4 regions of the Geobacillus sp. genome follow, and region 1 is predicted to be linked to each of the others. Evidence: predicted binding sites of a transcription regulator. Region 1 holds the regulator's gene; each other region holds the start of a gene.

The links. The regulator Rex, encoded in region 1, represses fermentation and respiration genes when NADH is low (regulators of the CRP and FNR family bind a similar motif). The targets are predictions, from matches to a motif close to TTGTGAAATATTTCACAA.
Region 2: a site for Rex is predicted at 1,900-1,917, ahead of IKE44_RS13205 (hemerythrin domain-containing protein). Genes of this name have one in related genera too.
Region 3: a site for Rex is predicted at 1,371-1,388, ahead of pflB (formate C-acetyltransferase). Genes of this name have one in related genera too.
Region 4: a site for Rex is predicted at 1,187-1,204, ahead of ric (iron-sulfur cluster repair di-iron protein). Genes of this name have one in related genera too.

The regions. Positions count from the first base shown of each region.
Region 1 is NZ_JAFWFM010000097.1:4,075-8,864, reverse strand. Features, by position in the region: gene IKE44_RS06220 (CPBP family intramembrane glutamic endopeptidase) at 91-825, shown strand; gene IKE44_RS06215 (YdiK family protein) at 822-1,001, shown strand; gene tatC (twin-arginine translocase subunit TatC) at 1,066-1,815, opposite strand; gene tatA (twin-arginine translocase TatA/TatE family subunit) at 1,836-1,988, opposite strand; gene IKE44_RS06200 (redox-sensing transcriptional repressor Rex) at 2,006-2,647, opposite strand; gene moaC (cyclic pyranopterin monophosphate synthase MoaC) at 2,663-3,151, opposite strand; gene IKE44_RS06190 (ABC-F family ATP-binding cassette domain-containing protein) at 3,247-4,790, shown strand, end outside.
Region 2 is NZ_JAFWFM010000225.1:37-4,761, forward strand. Features, by position in the region: partial or broken gene IKE44_RS13185 (RNA-guided endonuclease TnpB family protein) at 1-240, shown strand, start outside; gene IKE44_RS13190 (hypothetical protein) at 349-594, shown strand; gene IKE44_RS13195 (uroporphyrinogen-III synthase) at 804-1,598, shown strand; partial or broken gene IKE44_RS13200 (pyruvate synthase alpha chain) at 1,770-1,865, shown strand; gene IKE44_RS13205 (hemerythrin domain-containing protein) at 1,983-2,510, shown strand; gene narI (respiratory nitrate reductase subunit gamma) at 2,729-3,433, opposite strand; gene narJ (nitrate reductase molybdenum cofactor assembly chaperone) at 3,409-3,984, opposite strand; partial or broken gene narH (nitrate reductase subunit beta) at 4,039-4,725, opposite strand, start outside.
Region 3 is NZ_JAFWFM010000029.1:1,993-6,782, reverse strand. Features, by position in the region: gene pflB (formate C-acetyltransferase) at 1-1,269, opposite strand, end outside; gene IKE44_RS01820 (DNA topoisomerase III) at 1,558-3,714, opposite strand; gene IKE44_RS01815 (aldo/keto reductase) at 3,727-4,617, opposite strand; gene pepF (oligoendopeptidase F) at 4,707-4,790, shown strand, end outside.
Region 4 is NZ_JAFWFM010000144.1:473-5,262, reverse strand. Features, by position in the region: gene IKE44_RS08640 (molybdopterin molybdotransferase MoeA) at 1-853, opposite strand, end outside; gene ric (iron-sulfur cluster repair di-iron protein) at 1,266-1,973, shown strand; gene moaA (GTP 3',8-cyclase MoaA) at 2,075-3,100, opposite strand; gene modB (molybdate ABC transporter permease subunit) at 3,155-3,817, opposite strand; gene IKE44_RS08620 (Crp/Fnr family transcriptional regulator) at 4,037-4,735, shown strand; gene IKE44_RS08615 (hypothetical protein) at 4,750-4,790, opposite strand, start outside.

The sequences.
Region 1 (4,790 bases):
CGCGCCAACCACGGCCGGCGCGCTTTTCTTATCATTTCGCCGAACATGTGCTACAATACGGATATATTTGAAATAAAGGGGTAAAACGATTTGAAGCGCCGTTACTGGTATGTCATCATCACCTATATCGCCATGCAGCTGTCTTCCTTTGTCGGTGTGCCGCTCCTTCGCTCCCTCGGCGTCGGCCAAGGCGCGCAAACACGTCTCGAAGCAGCGAAAATTGCCTCCGGCTATTGGGCGGTCATCAGCTTTTTATTGGCTTTTGCCATCATTTTATGGCTGCTGCGCGGCGACCGCGATGAACGGACAATGCGGCGGCTGCCGCTCGCCTCGTCATGGATGTGGGCGATCTCGGGCGTCTTTTTGGCGCTTGCCGCGCAAAGCGTTGCCGCCAACATCGAATGGCGTCTATTGGGCATTGAGCCGGGCTCGGAAAACACAAGGCAAATCATCGACATCATCCGCCTGACGCCATTGCTCGTCGTCGTCACGTCGGTCATCGGCCCGGTTTTGGAGGAACTCATCTTCCGCAAAATCATTTTTGGCTCGCTTTATGAAAAATACAACTTTTGGTTGGCAGCGCTGGCCAGCTCGCTTCTGTTTGCTCTCGCCCACATGGAGCCGGAGCATTTGCTTTTGTACACATCCATGGGGATGGTGTTCGCCTTTTTATACGCCAAAACCGGACGCATTTTCGTGCCGATGTTCGCCCATGTAGCAATGAACACGTTTGTCGTTGCCGTTCAAATTTTGTTGGCTGATGAATTGGAAAACATGATGCGCCAAGCGGAACTGCCGCTGGCCATTTGGAGGATTTGGCTATGACGCGCCATCCGCGGCTGTTTTCTGTTCCGTATTTCATCTTGGGCTTCCTGTTTACGTATTTGGCGATCGAAAGCGTTCATGAAACGATTTGGAACGTCTCAACCATCGCGTTGGCGGCGCTGGCCGCTTTTGATTTCGGCACCGCCTTTCGCTTGTTCTTCACACCGAGACAATAAAACCCTCCCCATTGGGGGAGGGTTTTTGCCTGGCGCCGTATGAACCGTCCTCTTGATGCTGCCCTCAATATGGATCGCCGCTTCCTTCCTCCGCCGCTAATTGCGCCTTTCGATAGCCGATTTTGGCAACCCAGATGCTCCCCTCATACAAAAGCGTCAGTGGAATCATGACGATCACTTGCGACAACACATCCGGCGGCGTAATGGCGGCCGCTAAAATAAGCAGCGCCAAATACGCATACTTGCGGATGCGAACAAGAAGCTGCGGCGTAATAAGCCCTAAGCGGGTGAAAAACAGGACAACAATCGGCAGCTGAAACACGATGCCAAACGGCAGCACGAGCTGCAGCAAAAACTGAAAATATTCATTAATGCCGATCATCTGTTGAATGCCGAGCCGTTCCGCCAGCTGATTCATAAACCGGACGACAAATGGAAACAAGACGAAATACGCAAAACCAACCCCGGCTAAAAATAGAATGATCGATGCTGGAATGTAGCTGAGCGTTGCTTTCCGCTCTTTTTCATACAGCCCCGGACTGACAAACGCCCAAATTTGATACAACAGCACCGGAGCAGTCAGTACAGCGGCGATGACAAAGGCAAACTGAAAATACACTTTAATCGGATCGGTGAGGCGGAACGCGTTCATCGTCAGCTGTTTCGCTTCCACAGTGTGCTGCAAATACACAATGACGTCATCGACAAAAAAGAAGCTGGCTACAAGCGCCGCAACGAAAAAGAGAAGCACGATGATCAGCCGTTTCCGCAGCTCTCCGAGGTGTTCATACACGGACATTTCTTTGTCATTCATCGTTTCCCCATCCTGCCTTGTCATCGGTCGGTTTTCGTTTCTTCGTCATCAGCGAGCCCTTTTGTGGCGTCTTTAAACTCGCGAAGCGACTGGCCGAACGACCGCCCCAACTCCGGCAGCTTTTTCGTGCCAAACAGCAACAAAATGACAAGAACGAGCAACAAATATTTCATGTGTTGTTCTCTCCTTTTTACGATGGCGATGGATAGTTTTTCAAAAAATAGACGAGCGACTGCAGCTCAATGGCTAAATCGATATGATGGACACGAATATGGTTCGGCACGTTCAACCGCGCCGGAGTAAAGTTTAAAATGCCTTTAATTCCTTGCGCGACAAGGCGGTCGGTCAGCGCTTGAGCCGCGGCGGCCGGCACGGTTAAAATCGCGATCGGAATGTCGCCGCGAAGCCGCTCCTCCAGCTCATCGAGATGATAGACCGGCACCCCGCCGACTGTCGTTCCGACCTTCCGTTCATCGACATCAAACGCCATGACAATTTTCGTGTTGTTATTTTTCGAAAAGTTGTAGTTTAAAAAGGCGGTGCCTAAATTGCCGACGCCAAACAAGGCGACTTCGGTCACCTCATCCTCTTCAAGCGTCTGGCGGAAAAACGACAACAAATAATTGACATTATACCCGTATCCCTTTTTGCCAAGCGCGCCAAAATACGAAAAGTCGCGGCGAATTGTCGCCGGATCGACTTTCACCGCCTCGCTCAGCTCGGCGGAGGACACGCGCTGCTTCCCTGAGGCATGTAAATTTTCCAAAAACCGATAGTATAACGGCAGACGCTTGGCAGTCGCCTGCGGGATTTTCGGTTGTTCGTTGCTCATCGTTTCATCCCCCAGCTAATCGGTTTTCCGTCGATAATGGCCGGACTTCCCGCCCGTTTTTTCGACCAAATACGTTGGACCGATCGTCATTCCTTTATCGAGCGATTTGCACATGTCGTACACAGTCAATGCGCATACCGAAGCCGCCGTCAGCGCTTCCATCTCCACTCCTGTGCTCCCTTTCGTTTTGACCGTCACGGTAATCACAAGTTTATACGCTTCCGCCTCTTTTTCCCAAGCAAAGGCAATATCGACGCCTTTTAACATAAGCGGATGGCACATCGGAATAAGATCGGCCGTTTTTTTCGCCGCCATGACCCCGGCCACCTGGGCTACCGCCAGCACATCACCTTTCTCAATGGCATTGTTCGTCATCTTTTCGTAAATCTCTTCATTGACGGTGACGCTCGTTCTCGCCACCGCTATCCTGATCGTATCTTCCTTGTTCGTAATGTCGACCATTTTCGCCCGGCCTTGTTCATTGAAATGCGTAAACGATGACAAGACAATCTCCTCCATTTATCACTATACACCATTTTTCGTTATCTGTCTTTGACCGTTTTCGCGACTTACGTTAAACTATTCGCGAGGTGACGGACATGATCATTTTGCAAGTGAATGGAATCACGAAATATTTTGGCGCTGACCTTATTTTATCGAATATAAAACTAGAAATACAGTCCCGCGCCCGCATTGCTCTTGTCGGCCGCAACGGCGCAGGCAAATCGACGCTGCTGAAGATCATCGCCGGCGAACTTTCTTCCGACAGCGGTGAAATCATCAAGCCAAGCCATATCAAAATCGGCTATTTGGCGCAAAACAGCGGGCTCGACTCGTCACGCTCCATTTGGGACGAGATGCTGGACGTATTCGCGCCGCTCCGGGCGATCGAAGCGCAGCTAGCAGAGCTCGGCGCCCAGCTTGGCGACCCGGATCTGCTCGCCGATCCGTCCCGCTACGAAAAAACGCTTCAAGCGTATGACAACTTGCAAGAGCAATACAAAGAACAAGGGGGCTATCAGTATGAAGCCGACATCCGCTCTGTTTTGCACGGGCTGCAATTTTCGTCATACGATTACCAAACAACGCCCGTTTCCTCGCTAAGCGGCGGACAGCGGACGCGGCTCGCCCTTGGAAAACTGCTGTTGGCCAAGCCGGACTTGCTTATTTTAGACGAGCCGACGAACCATTTGGACCTCGATACGCTCACATGGCTCGAGCAATATTTACAGGCATACCCCGGCGCCGTTCTGCTCGTTTCCCATGACCGCTACTTTTTGGACAAAGTCGTCACCGAAGTGTACGAGCTGTCCAACGCGACGCTTAAGCGGTATAGCGGCAATTACAGCCGCTATTTGGAGCTTCGGGCCGAGCAATACGAACAAGAGCTAAAACGATACGAAAAGCAACAGGAGGAAATCGCCCGCCTCGAAGACTTCATCCGGCGCAACATCGCCCGCGCCTCGACAACGAAACGGGCGCAAAGCCGGCGAAAGCAGCTCGAAAAAATGGAGCGGCTTGAACGCCCGGCCGGAGATGAAAAATCAGCTTCTTTTTCTTTTGCGATTGAGCGGCCGAGCGGCCATGAGGTGCTCACCGCAGAGCAATTGACCGCCGGCTATCGCGAAGGCGCACCGGTCATCCGCCAAATCAGCTTTCGCATAACACGGGGGGAGAGTGTCGCCTTGGTCGGACCAAACGGCATCGGCAAGTCGACATTGTTGAAGACGATCGCCGGAAAGCTCCCAGTCCAATCCGGAAAGCTCCGGTACGGTGCAAATGTGAAAATCGGCTATTACGACCAAAACCAGGCGGAACTGTCGACAAACAAACGAGTGCTCGACGAGTTGTGGGACGCCTACCCGGACAAAACCGAAAAAGAAATTCGCACCGTGCTCGGCAACTTTTTGTTTTCCGGCGACGACGTCTTAAAACCGGTTTCCGCCTTAAGCGGCGGAGAGAAAGCACGCCTGGCGCTCGCCAAACTCATGCTGCAAAAAGCCAACGTTCTCTTGTTGGATGAACCGACCAACCATCTCGACCTTGACAGCAAAGAGATGCTCGAGCAGGCGCTTGTCGACTATCCGGGAACGATCTTGTTCGTCTCCCACGACCGCTATTTCATTAATCGCATCGCGACAAA
Region 2 (4,725 bases), on a different contig from region 1:
TCTCAAGCCAGCTTTTTTGACGGCGATGAGATTCCTGAATATAATGCCGACAATCCAAAAGAATATAAGTTCAGCGGCAAACGTATTAAGCGCGGCTTATATCGAACAAAGTCTGGCAAACTAATTAATGCTGATGTCAATGGCGCATTAAACATCTTAAAGAAAAGTAAAGCTGTAGACCTGAGTGTCTTATGCTCTAGCGGCGAAGTGGACACGCCTCAAAGAATAAGGATTGCTTGAAGCAGTCAAACTTCTTTGGAAGGCCCCACTTCAAATTTTCGCTAGAAAATTAAGTGGGGGTAGTTCACAATCATAAGTAGGATCGGATGAGAAGGGGGAACAATCAGAATGGAATGGTATGAACAGCTGTCGGCGTGGATTGCCGAGAAGCAGCCGGTGCGTGTAAAAACCTATCAAGGGGAAGCGGTCGTGCTGCCGGTCAAGCTGTATCAGGACACGCGCAAACTGTTTGTTTACAACCGGCAAATGCGTCTAATGAACATTCCGTTGGACCGGCTCATTTCCGTCGAGCCGAAGCGCATCATCGGTTCCTTTGACCGTCGGGGAGAAGAGGCCATGGTACATACTCGTTGAACGGAGGGCACGCGTCTTTGGACGCGTGTTTTTTTGATGGTGGTCGGCTGTTTCTGCCTGCGGTCTGTTCTGTTGCGCTGGGCTCTATACCCAAGGAAGGCGGCATTCGCGTTGCGATGTGCCAGGGAGCGGAATGGTTTTTGTTGCATAGGCAAAGACCATCTTTTAGAATGGAAAGGACGAACGACTGACCATAAGGGGGAAGGGACATGCATGGCAAACGGATTGCCTTATGCGCGTCACGCAAACTGGACGAAATGACAACGCTTATTGAAAAGCAAGGAGGAACGGCCATCATTCGTCCGGCGCAAGGGACCGTCTTTTCAAAGGGAAGCGAACTGGGAGAGGAAATGCGAACCGTCATCGCCATGCGGCCGGACTGGATCGTATTTACGACGGGAATCGGCTTTGAGGCGCTGTTGGAAGCGGCCGACCGGGAGGGAATGGCTGCTCAATGGCATCGAACGATCAAGGAAGCGAACGTGGCTGCCCGCGGCTATAAAACGGTGACGGCGTTGAAACAAATCGGCGTCACCCCGGTGGCCGCAAGCGAGGACGGGACGACGAAAGGGTTGATTGCTGCTCTTTATGGGCACGACTTTGCGGAAAAAAACGTTGTTGTACAGCTGTACGGCGATACCGCGCCAGCCTTGAAGCAGTTTTTTCTTGAACAAGGCGCTTTGTATACGGAATTGTTGCCATACCGGCATATCGCTCCGGATGAGGAGACACTGGCGACATTGTATAAAGAAATCGTCGGGCGCGAAGTCGATGCCGTCTGTTTTACATCGGCGATGCAAGTCCGCTTTTTCTTTTCGTTCGCCCGCGAGAAAAAAGAGATCGCACCGCTCTTTGACGCGTTTCGCACCGATGTCGTGGCCTGCGCCGTTGGCAAAGTGACAAAAGAAGCATTGGAAGAAGAGGGAGTCGATCGCGTCATCGCCCCGGAACATGAGCGGATGGGAGCGATGATTGTGACGCTTGCCCGTTATTTTCAACAATAAGCCCTGTTGAGGGTTGTTTTATATCAATTGTCCAACCTGCTATATAAGAGACCATCTTTTTGTTAAATGTTTTATATTATGTGTTTCATCAAAAATGCTAAACTGTTTATTTTTTGTCACAGTTTTTCGAACATTTTCCGCTTATAATAAAACTGGGTATGTATTTTTCATATGAAATGGCGGGGCGAGCATGAAACGAAGCTCATTCCAGCAGATGGCGAGCACGGTTCGGCGGGGATTTGCTACGGCGCGTCGCTCATGGGGGCGAGCGCGCTGTTTTTTTTGCGCTTGTCTGTCGGCGGTGTGATATGACTCACAACGATGGAGATGCTGCACACAGTATAATGGAAACAACGGACGGGTCATAAAAAGGAGGAATTGATGATGCATTCATTTTGCCATATGGGCGGCCCTGAAGGGGTGAAATTATGCGCTGGTCTGGCGCAATTAAAACAAGAACACGGCCCGCTGCGCGCCCAAATGGAGCAGCTGCTTGCCGCAGCGGAGGCGATCGGTCGCGGGGAAAATGACCGCAACTGGCGTGAGCCGCTCGCTGATTTGAGAGAAAAAGTTGAATCGTTCGTCGCCGCCCTAGATCCGCATTCGGAGCGGGAAGAAGGCGTATTGTTCCCAATGATGGCTCGGTACATCGGGCGGACGACCGGCCCTATCGCCGTTATGGAATACGAACACGAACAGGCGAAAACGCGACTTTCCATGTTTTTAGAAAAGACCGCCCAGCTGCCGGAGAACATCGACAGCAGGCAGGCGTTGACGCTTGCCGGCGCGGTGATTGAGGCGTATCATATTTTGGATGAGCACTTCATGAAAGAGGAGAACGTGCTCTTCCCGATGGCCGAGCGGTTGTTGTCCGATGCGGAGAAAGAGGAGCTGTTTGCGCGCATTAACTAAGTAACAAATGGAAAACAGGATGCCCCAAACGACGGGCATCCTGTTTTTTATTATTGGTTCATTTGTTGGCCGGTTGTTATGCATGATCGTTAGGGTATGCGGAAGCGCACGTTGTTTCGTTCCCGCCGCCGTTAAAGTTGACAGGCCGGCTGTTAGGCAATCGGTTGCCCCCTCCGCCTGTTCAGTTTAGGGTTCCTGATGTGACGCCCGCCGCTCGCTTACTTGGCGCGGTTGACCGGCTCTGCTTGTTTTGGCATTCGCTTTCGATAGACGACGTAGCTGCGCTGCAAGTAGCGGAGCGGGAAGCTGAATACGTGAACGAGACGGGTGAACGGCCAGACGGCGAACAAACCGAATGCAGCGAGAATATGAATCTGAAACCAAAGCGGCACCGCTTCCATATAAGCTGGGTTCGGACGGAACGTAAGAAGGCCGCGAAACCACGGGCCGATTGTCGTCCGGTAATCAAACCCGTGCGAATCGATGTTCAGAAACGTCGACGACAACCCGCTGGCGATCACGACAAGCAAAAATCCGAGCGCGACCCAGTCGCCGGTGCTGCTTGTCGTCCGTACGCGCTTGACCGTCAAGCGGCGGCGAAAAAGGATCAACAAACCAACGAAGGCCGCCAAGCCGGCCGGAATGCCGCCTGCCAAGGCGAGGGCGTGGTACATCTCTTCTGTCACGCCAAGCGCCTCGTAAAACGGCTTGGGAATGAGAATGCCCATCACGTGGCCGACAAACACGAACAAAATGCCCCAGTGAAAGAGAAGGCTTCCAAGGCGCAACTGCCGTTTTTCAAGCAGTTCGCTTGATTTGGATGTCCAGCCAAACTGGTCGCGCTGGTAGCGCCAAATATGGCCGGCGACAAATAGGACAAGCGCTAAATACGGAACAATCACCCAGAGAAATTGGCTGGCCATGCCGTTGCACCTCCTTTCGGGAGCGGCGTCACGCCGAGTTGAGTGAATGTGTGATTGAGCGCGTCAAACAACTGTGCATACGGGCTGCCTGCCGCTGCCAGCCGGTCGCCGATTTCGCGGATATGGCCGGCATAATCGGCGAGCAAGGCGGTCGTATGCTCTTGATCTGCATAGGCCATCCATTCAAGCATGAGCGGCAAGTAGTCGGGCAGCTCGTGATCGGAGACGGCGAATCCGGCCGCCTCGTAGCGCGCTTTTAAGGCAACGAGTTCGATTCCGCGCTCCCGCTGCTCGCCGTTTGTCATATACGTCAAGTACAAATTCGTTTTTTTGCCGAAATCAAATGTTTCGACATATTGCTCCATCCGCTCTCGAGCCGGGGTGACCGCGAGCTGTTCGGCCACTGCCAAAAGCGGCGCGCGGACGGTTTCATCGTCAAGCGAGCGGATGGCGTCTAGGCAGTCAGGAAGCGATTCGGCCCACTGTTCGTCCGGGTAAGACAACAAATACGATACACATAGAAAGACCGTTTGTTGTTGTTCGCTGTTCATCGTAAATCCTCCATTTCATTATTGAAGGGGGCGGGGCTCGCCTTCTTTCTCCTTTTACAGCGTGCCGCAAGCGCCCGGGCCGCCGGCGAACGCCAGCCCGCAGCTGCCTTGTTCGGCGTAGAGGTCAGCGACTTCTTCGCGGTGCGATGCTGGAATGACGAAGCGGTCTTCGTATTTGGCAATCGCGAGCAAACGGTACATCTCTTCAATGTCTTCACGGCTTAAGCCGAGCGATTCAATGAGACGGGTGTCCGGCTGTTTGTTCGTTTGTTTCGCCCGCATGTATGAGCGCATGGCCGCCATTTTTTTCAATGTCGTGCGGATGTGCGCCGTATCGCCCGCCGTCAGCAAATTCGCCAAATATTCGATCGGAATGCGCATTTCATCAATGGCCGGGAAGATGTCATCGGCGCTCGCTTGGCTTCCTTTTCCTTCGATCGTATTCATGATCGGGCTCAGCGGCGGAATGTACCATACCATTGGCAGCGTCCGGTATTCCGGATGCAGCGGCAAAGCGATTTTCCAGTCGACGATCATTTTGTAAATCGGCGAGCGCTGTGCGGCGGCGATCCATTCGTCTGGGATGCCCGCTTCTTTCGCGGCGGCGGCGACGGCTGGATCGTTTGGATCAAGGAAAATATCAAGCTGGGCGTGGTACAGCTGTTTCTCATCTGTGACGCTCGCCGCTTCTTTCACTTTGTCAGCGTCATACAGCATCACACCGATGTAACGGATGCGGCC
Region 3 (4,790 bases), on a different contig from region 1:
TTGTTTACCGATTCGCATCGCCGATACGCAGCAGGCAATTCCGTAATCATCGCCAAATTCAACGCGCATTAAGTCGTCGTTTTCATATTGAATCGAGCTTGTTTTAATCGACATTTTCGCGCAATATTCTTTGAACGCTTCCGGTAATTGTTTCGACCAAAGTACGGTTAAGTTTGGTTCTGGCGCAGGTCCTAAGTTATCTAACGTATGAAGGAAACGGAACGAGTTTTTCGTTACTAACGGACGACCGTCGATAGCGACTCCGCCAATTGATTCTGTTACCCATGTCGGGTCGCCGCTAAATAGTTCGTTATATTCCGGCGTTCTTGCGAATTTGACAAGGCGCAATTTCATCACAAAATGGTCGACAAGCTCTTGCGCTTCTTTTTCTGTTAGTGTACCTTCTTGTAGGTCGCGTTCGATATAAATATCTAAGAAGGTGGAAACGCGCCCTAAGCTCATCGCTGCGCCGTTTTGTTCTTTAATGGCGGCGAGATAAGCGAAATAGAGCCATTGGAATGCTTCATGCGCGTTTCGCGCTGGTTTGGAAATGTCGTAACCGTAGCTTAATGCCATTTGTTTCAATTCGTTTAACGCGCGAATTTGTTCAGCAATTTCCTCGCGAAGGCGGATAATGTCTTCCGTCATCGTTCTTGCGCCGGTGTTTTTCAAATCCTTTTGTTTTTCTTCAATCAGACGATCGACACCGTATAATGCTACACGGCGATAGTCGCCAATAATGCGGCCGCGTCCGTACGCGTCTGGAAGACCGGTGATGATTCCTGCTTTGCGCGCTAATCTCATTTCTTCGGTGTAAACGTCAAATACACCTTGGTTATGCGTTTTTCGGTATTCCGTAAAGATTTTTTTCACTTCGTCGCTTATTTTGTAGCCGTATGCTTCACATGATTGCTGCGCCATGCGGATGCCGCCGAACGGCATTAATGCGCGCTTAAACGGTTTATCCGTTTGAAAGCCAACGATTTTTTCCAAGTCTTTGTTTAAATAACCTGGTCTGTGGGAAGTGATGGTGGAAACAATGGATGTGTCCATATCAAGAACGCCGCCTTTTTCGCGTTCTTGCTTCGACAATTCCATCACTTGTTCCCAAAGTTTTTTCGTTGCTTCGGTCGGTCCTTCTAAAAACGATTCATCCCCATAGTAAACGGTTACGTTTTTTAAAATAAAGTCACGGACGTCAATGGACTTTTTCCATTTAGACCCTTTAAAATTTCGCCACGGGTCTAATACAGCAACAGCTTGTTTCATAACAGATCCCCTCCCAATTGTTCAGAACAATCATATATAACAGATCTCATCTCTATGATACTATATTTTTGGATGCTTAGAATCATCTATTATTGAATAGTTTGTGAAATGTTGAACAATTTTAATTTAAAGACAGTGAAAAAAGAAGAAATGACAACCAATGAACATGAAGAAGGATGTAAAAATAAAAAATCTCCATCCCTTGTTATAAATCGGGAGGTCAGATCGGCGGTCCGCCATCGGTCCGCCTTTTTGCCAAGCGCTCCATCCTTTCCTCCCCCGCCCTTGTCACCGCTTCGGAAACTGAAACGATAATTTCTTCTCGTTTTCATCCCAGACAAGGATGGCGTCAAACGTTTTTTCGCCTTTTTTAAACCCTTTGATGACATTCGTTTTCCCTTGCGCCAGCAGTTTTTTCACATTGGCCGCCGAAATCGATTTGCCGAGAATGCGTTTGGAGATCGTAAACGGGCATTTTGTTTTCGCGTACTGGTCGCAGCCGTACAACGTTCCTTTGTCGACGACGGTCCCGCCGCAAAGCGGGCACGGTCCAAGCTTCTCGCCCATCGTTTTTTTCTTCCTTGTCCGTTGGATCGAGGCGGTGTCAACCCCTCTGAAATTCCAATTCGGCGCAGTGGCGATGGCGTCAGCGACCACTTTTTGCGCCAACTTTTTCACCTGTTCCATAAAGGCAGCGGGAGAGGCGCTCCCTTCGCCGATTTCGCTTAAGCGCTGCTCCCATTTCGCCGTCATTTCCGGCGAGGCGAGAATCGTGCCGCCGAGCGCCTCGATCAATACTTTCGCCTTGTCGGTCGCATATACGAGGTTGTTTTTCACTTCAATATACTTCCGCTCTTTCAGCATGGTAATGATCGCCGCCCTTGTTGCTTCCGTGCCGAGCCCTTCCGTTTTGGCGAGCACTTTTTCCAGTTCCTCATCGTCCAAAAATTTTCCCGCCGTTTTCATCAAGGTGATGAGTTCGCCTTCTGTATACCGTTTCGGCGGCTCGGTCTTCCCTTCTTTCACCTTGACAGCGGCCGCTTCCCCCGCCTCCCCTCGCTCAAGGAGAGGCAGCGCAGCATCTTTCTCCTCCTCATGCGGACGGATGACGGCGCGCCATCCTTCCTCGACGACTTGTCTTCCTTTCGAAACAAAGCGGGCCCGGCCGTCAACGAGCGTTGTGACGGTCGTATAATCGATGACCGCCGCCTGATGGTGGGCGGCAATTAGGCGGCGGACGACCAAATCGTACACCTTCCGTTCGTCGGCTGACAGCTTCTCGGGATCCACCACTTGCTCGGTCGGGATAATGGCGTAATGGTCCGTCACCTTTTTCTCGTTTACATAACGTTTATTCTGTAAAATCGACGGCTGCGGCAGCGGAAAATACGAAGCGTACGCCGGAAACGAGGACAGCTTTTGCAAAATGGCGGGAAACGTTTCCGCTTCCCCTTTCGTCACATGCATCGAATCGGAACGAGGATACGAAACGATCCCTTTTTGGTAGAGCGATTGCAGCACATCAAGCGTCTTTTTCGGCGAGAAGCGGTACAACTTGTTCGCTGTCGCTTGCAGCGTCGATAAGTTGAACAACAGCGGCGGCTGATACGTTTTCCGCTCTGTGTGGACGTCGGCGACTTCCGCCCGTTTTCCTTGGCAAAAGGCAGCGATCTTTTTCGCCATCTCCTCGTCCCCAAGACGCGTTTGGCCGTTTTTATCCGTCCATTTTCCTTCATAACGCTTGTCGCCAATGACAAACGAGGCGACGACTTCCCAAAACGGTTCAGGGCGGAACTGCTCAATTTCCCGCTCACGCCGGACGATCAGCGCCAATGTCGGCGTCTGCACGCGCCCGACGGAAAACACATCGTTCATCCCGCGCTCCTTCAGCAAGAGGCTGTACACGCGCGAGGCGTTCATGCCGACGAGCCAATCCGCGCAGGCGCGGGCGTACGCTTCCTCATAGAGCGGGCGCGTCGTCCGTTCATCAAGCAGGCGGCGGAACCCTTCCTCGATCGCCTTCGGAGTCAAGGACGACAGCCAAAGCCGCTTCATCGGCTTGTTCACGCCGCTTAGGCGGATGAGGTTGCGCACAATGAGCTCCCCTTCGCGCCCCGCGTCGCCGGCATGGATGATTTCCGTCACTTCCGGCTTTCGCAGCAATTCTTTCACAACCTTGAACTGTTTCGCCTTCGCTTTTTCGATCTCATACTCAAACCGTTCCGGGATGATCGGCAACGTGCCGAGCGTCCACCGCTTCCACTCCGGCCGATACCGCTCCGGCGGGGCGAGCTGGAACAAATGCCCGATCGCCCATGTCATATACGCCCCGTCGGGAAACAAGTCATTCGGCAAAATTTCGATATAGCCTTGCCGTTTTTTCGTCCGAAAAATCGAGGCGAGCGTCGCCCCTTGGTCCGGCTTTTCCGCGATAATGACCTTCATCGTCCTCTCCCCTTACGGCACATCATGCCCCATGGAGCTTTGTAAGATAGCGAACCATTGCTCGCGGGAAAGCGGAAGCGACAACGCCCGCACCGCCCGCTCGATGCTTTCTTGTTTCCCCGAGCCGACAATCGGCATCATCCGCGCTGGATGAACGAGAAGCCACGCGTACAACACTTCGTCGATCGTCTCAGCGCCCACCTCACCCCGCACTTGTTCAAGCGTCCCGCGCAACCGCACCGCCCGGTCATCGTCAGCGGAAAAAATCGCCCCGCCGGTGAGCGGCGACCATACCATTGGCGGAATGCGCTTCTCAAGGCAAAGGTCAACGGTGCCGTCTTCAAGATTTTCCAACCGATACGCCGATACTTCGATTTGGTTGGTCACGAGCGGAAACGGCAAATACGACTGAAGCATTTCCCACTGCAAACGTTTAAAGTTGGAAACGCCAAAATAGCGCACTTTTCCATCCTGCTTGAGTTGGAGAAACGCCTCGGCCACCTCTTCCGGGTTCATAAACGGATCCGGGCGGTGGATAAGCAATACATCAATATAATCGGTATGGAAGTGTCGAAGGGATTGCTCAACCGAAGCGATGATATGATTTTTGCTTGTATCGTATAATTTCATCCCGTACTTCGATGGCAGCTTGATGCCGCATTTCGTCACGATCTCGATCTGACCGCGCAAGCTTGGCTTTAACGCCAGTGCTTCGCCAAAGCGCGATTCACACGTATAGTCGCCGTAAATATCAGCATGGTCAAACGTCGTAATGCCGCGCTCAAGACAAAATTCAATGAGCCCGAGCAGCTGCTCGCGCGAATAGCCCCAGTCCGCAAGCCGCCAACAGCCGTGAATGAGGCGGGAAAACGTCAAATCGTCCGCCAACCGAATTCGTTCCATTGATTGTCTCCCTTTCTTTATTTTTGGCTAAAATCGTTCCGCTTGCGCATACTACCAACAAGAGGAAAAAACGGAAAGGACGTGATGATATGAAGCGCTGGCTTCTTGGGCTCGCCGCTGTGCTTCTTTTCGCCTCCCCATGGCCGGCATCAGCCGCCGAAACCGCATACGAA
Region 4 (4,790 bases), on a different contig from region 1:
TTTTGTTAAACAACACGTTCGCTCCGAGCCGCTTGTAAATGGCGGGCAAATAATCGAAATCCCCGACCGAGACGCCGCCGGTCGTAATGAGCATGTCCACTTGATCGAGCGCCTGGCGCACAGCGTGAAAACACGCATCGAGGTCGTCGGCGAGCTGGCCAAAATAAATCGGCTCGGCGCCGCTTTTGAACACCTGCGCCTCGATCATGTAGGCGTTGCTGTTGCGAATTTTTCCCGGCACAAGCGGTTCCGAGACGTCAAGCAGTTCGCTGCCGGTCGCAAAAATGCCGATGCGCGGCCGTTTTGCCACTTTCACCTCCGCATAGCCGAACGTCGCCAAGAGCGCCGCCACCCCGGGATTGATGCGCGTCCCTTTTTCGATGAGCGGCTGCCCTTTTTTCGCGTCTTCCCCTTGAAACGAAATATTGTCGCCAGGGCGGAACGGGCGTTTAATGGCCATATACGTTTTTCCATCCCGCTCGTACTGTTTGGCGAGCTCCAACATGACGACCGCATCGCACCCTTGGGGAATTTGCGCTCCGGTCATCAAGCGCACCGCTTGAAACGGACCGACGGGCTGTTTCGCCACTTGTCCGGCGCCGATCGTTTCAATGACTTCAAACTCGACCGGATGGTCAAGTCCCGCTCCTTCCGAGTCGGCGGCGCGAATGGCAAATCCGTCATACGGCGAGCGGTCAAACGGCGGCACGTCATGGTCGGCGCGCAAATCTTCGGCCAAATAGCGGCCGTACGACTGGCGAAGCGGCACCGTCTCCTCTTCTCCTCTCCCAGCGTAACGCATCACCCGGGCGATGGCTTCCGCGACAGGAATCGGGGTTCGTCTTTCGACCAACGGTGTTCTCCCCTTTCTTTCCCTCATTCACTTCACTAAGCCCATTTTATCGTTTTATCACAATGATTTCCAATCTTGCAGCTGCTTAATGGTTTGGGCCAATTTTTCATCAACGACGCTGGCATCATCAATATGCTGCAAAATCATCTTTTTCTTCCTCCCAGCGGCTTGCCTTGGCCAGCAGCCACATGCTGACTCCCCCTCTTTTTTCGGCAGTTCACATCTTCTATGCAGCGCATTCACAATTTATATCGTCCATTTTATTGTACAGGAAAGAAGGGAGCCACTGTTGTGATGTTCATCACATTTCCTTGTTGTCTACTTTTTTCGTTTGTGTGAGATGTGTCACAACGTTGACGTCCAAAACAAGGTATGCTGAAGCTGTAACGATTTGGTGATGGAGGGATCCGAAATGGAACAGCGGTTTACCGAACAATCGTTGATCGGCGATATTGTCACTCAATTTCCGAAAGCAGCGGATTTGTTTAAAGCGCGGCGCATTGATTTTTGCTGCGGCGGGCAGCGCCCGTTAAAAGAAGCCATTGAAGAGCGCGGACTCGATGGCGAAGCGCTCCTTCGCGAACTGAACACCCTTTATGCGGAGGCGCAAAACAAACCGGCCGGAAACTGGAGCGAAGCGCCGCTAACCGACTTGGTCGATCATATCATCAACACGCACCACCGCTATTTGAACGAGGAACTGCCGCAGCTCAGCCCGTATGTCACGAAAGTATTGCGCGTGCACGGCATGCACCATCCGCATCTTTCCCACGTGCATAAACTGTTTCATGAGTTAAAAACAGAACTCGAGCAGCATCTCATTAAAGAGGAAACGGGAGCGTTCCCGCTCATTTTGCAATTTGCCGACAACCCATCGCCGGAAAACCAGGAGGCGGTCGAGCGGGCCGTTCGCGAACTGGTCAATGAACATGACGCAGCCGGCGATTTGATGAAAGAAATTCGTGAAATCACCAACGACTTCACCCCGCCGGAAGACGCGTGCGGCACGTACCGGCTCGTCTACAACCGACTCGCGGCGCTCGAAGACGATTTGTTTACCCACATCCATTTGGAAAACAACATCCTCTTCCCGCGCGTGTTGGCGGCGGTGAAGGCATAAGCAGACGAAGCCATTCCCCCATTTCTAAGGTAAAGGCAGGCGCATCGAGCGATAAAAAGCAGGGCTGCTTCTTTGACGAAAAGAGCAGCCCCGTTTCTTTGTTATCCCCCAATATACGACATTTCAATTTTCGGGCGCTGTTTCGCTGTCTCTGCCGTCCGTTCTTCCGAATAGCGGTCTGTCCGCTCGCTCCAAATGGCGGCGATCAGCGCCTTCAGCTCTTCTTTCCCCGCGCCGGCGCGCAGTTTGTCTTTCAACGACACTCCCTCAGAAGCAAACAAACACGTGTACAGCTTGCCATCGGCGGAAATGCGCGCCCTCGTGCAGCTTTGGCAAAACGTTTCCGTCACTGAGGCGATAAAGCCGACTTCCACCTCCGTGCCGACGTAGCGATAGCGGCTCGCCACTTCGCCGAAGTACGCTTTTTCAACCGGTTCAAGAGGGTGCATGGCGTTGATTTGTTCATACATCTCTTTTTTCGTCACGACATGGGAATAATCCCAGCCGTTCGTTGTGCCGACATCCATAAATTCAATCAAGCGGAGCGGAATGCCCAAGTCTTTAAAGTAGGCCGCCATCGGCACGATTTGCGAGTCGTTCCATCCTTTTTTGACGACCATGTTCACTTTCACGCCGAGCCCCGCCGCCAGGGCGGCTTCGATGCCTTTCAACACCGGGGCGGCGCCGACGCCAATGCCGTTCATGTTGCGGAAAATGTCATCATCCAACGCATCCAAACTGACGTTGACGCGCTTCAACCCGGCTTCTTTCAACCGCTGCGCCCATTTCACCAAATGAACGCCGTTGGTCGTCAATCCAATATCGCGCAGGCCAGGGAGCGCGGACAGCCGCTCAATGAGCGCATCGAGGTCGCGCCGAAGCAACGGCTCGCCGCCGGTCAGGCGGATTTTTTCAACGCCAAGCTCGACAAAACATTCCACTAAAAGCGCCATTTCGTCAACGGTTAACAGCTGGTCTTCCGCCAAAAAGCGAAAATTCGGCCCGAACACTTCCGCAGGCATGCAATAGACGCAGCGAAAATTGCATTGATCGATGACCGACAACCGCAAATCGCGAAGCGGGCGGGCGAGGCGGTCGATGATCTTCACCCGGTCGCGCTCTTCCATGTCGCTCCCTCCTTTCCCTTTCATGGGCCGCGTGATGTTCCAACGGCCTGCTCCTTATCGCTGCCAACGGCCTAGTTTCGCCGCACAGGACAATAAACTAAATGACAATCCAATCGTGACCGCCACCCATGCCCACGCCAACTCCATCCGCCCCGACTCCATCGCCATATAGACAGCGGTGGGGATCGTTTGCGTTTTTCCCGGAATATTCCCGGCAAACATGAGCGTCGCGCCAAACTCCCCCAGGCTGCGGGCAAACGACAGCACCGCCCCGGACAACAAGGCGTTTCTGGCCAGCGGCAGCGAAATATGCCAAAACACTTGGCGCTCATTCGCCCCATCGATGCGCGCCGCTCCTTCAACGGTTGGATCAACGGCTTCCAGACCCGCTTTGGCCGCCTGGTACATGAGCGGAAACGACACAACAACCGCCGCCATCACCGCCGCGCCGGGTGTAAACAGCACCGTTGTGTGAAACCACGTTTCCATCAACTGTCCGATCGGGCTATGCCGCCCAAACAGCACAACAAGCAAAAAACCGACAACCGACGGCGGCAGCACGAGCGGCAACATAAACACCGTCTCCACGATCGTCTTCCCACGAAACCGGCGGCGCGCCATCCACCTCGCCGCCGCTGTTCCAAGGATTGCGACGATCACGCCGGCAAGAAGCGATACGTTTATCGATAACCATACCGGTGACCAAAACTCTTCCATCGACGAGCCTCTCTCTGTTCCGTCTCCCTTTTACCATACGAAAACAAACAGTAGAATGCTGTGATGCTACTCACATTGTAACATAGAAAAAGGAAAAACCAATTTAGAAAAAAATTGTGACGCCTCGCACAAAAAAACAGTAACCGGTGATTTTTTTCACTCTCTCCCGCTGTGATGATTTTTACAATAGAAATAGCTGAATGAATGGAGGGGCTATCGATGGAAGCTACAGTGAATGGATATTTTCCCCATTTACGTTCTTTGTTGCAATCGTCGAAAAAAGTGATTCCACTTCGCAAGCACTCCTTTTTGTTCCAAGAAGGGATGCCGGCCAATGAGCTGTACTTGATTCTTTCCGGCAAAGTGCAAGTGAGCAAAATTTGCCCGGACGGAAAAGAAATGTGCTTCCGCATTTGCGGAAGCGGGGAAATCGTCGGCGAGCTGACGCTGTTTACGAACGATGCACGCTACTTGTTGACGGCCAAGGTAATAGAGCCAGGCGAAGCGGCAGTCATAAACAAAGAGGAACTGGAACAGCAGCTGCTGATCAATCCGCCCCTTACCCTTGAATATATGCGCTGGATCAGCAAGCATGTCCGGCGGACGCAGACGAAGTTTCGCGATCTTATCATGCACGGCAAAAAAGGGGCGCTCTATTCAACACTCATTCGTTTATGCAACAGTTATGGCGTCCCGCTTGAAGATGGAAGTATCTTCATTGACGTAACGTTAAAAAACCAAGACTTGGCCAACTTTTGCGGCACAACGCGCGAAAGCGTCAACCGGATGCTCAATGCGTTAAAACAGGAAGGGATTATCTCGATGAAGCGGGGGAAAATTACGGTTCATGATTTAAACTATTTGAAAACGGAAATTCAATGCGAAGACTGTCCGGCGGATATTTGTTGCATTGAGTGAGCGGTGCACCGTAGTTAGGGGTCTGTCTGATCGTTCCCCTTCGATACACAGCAAC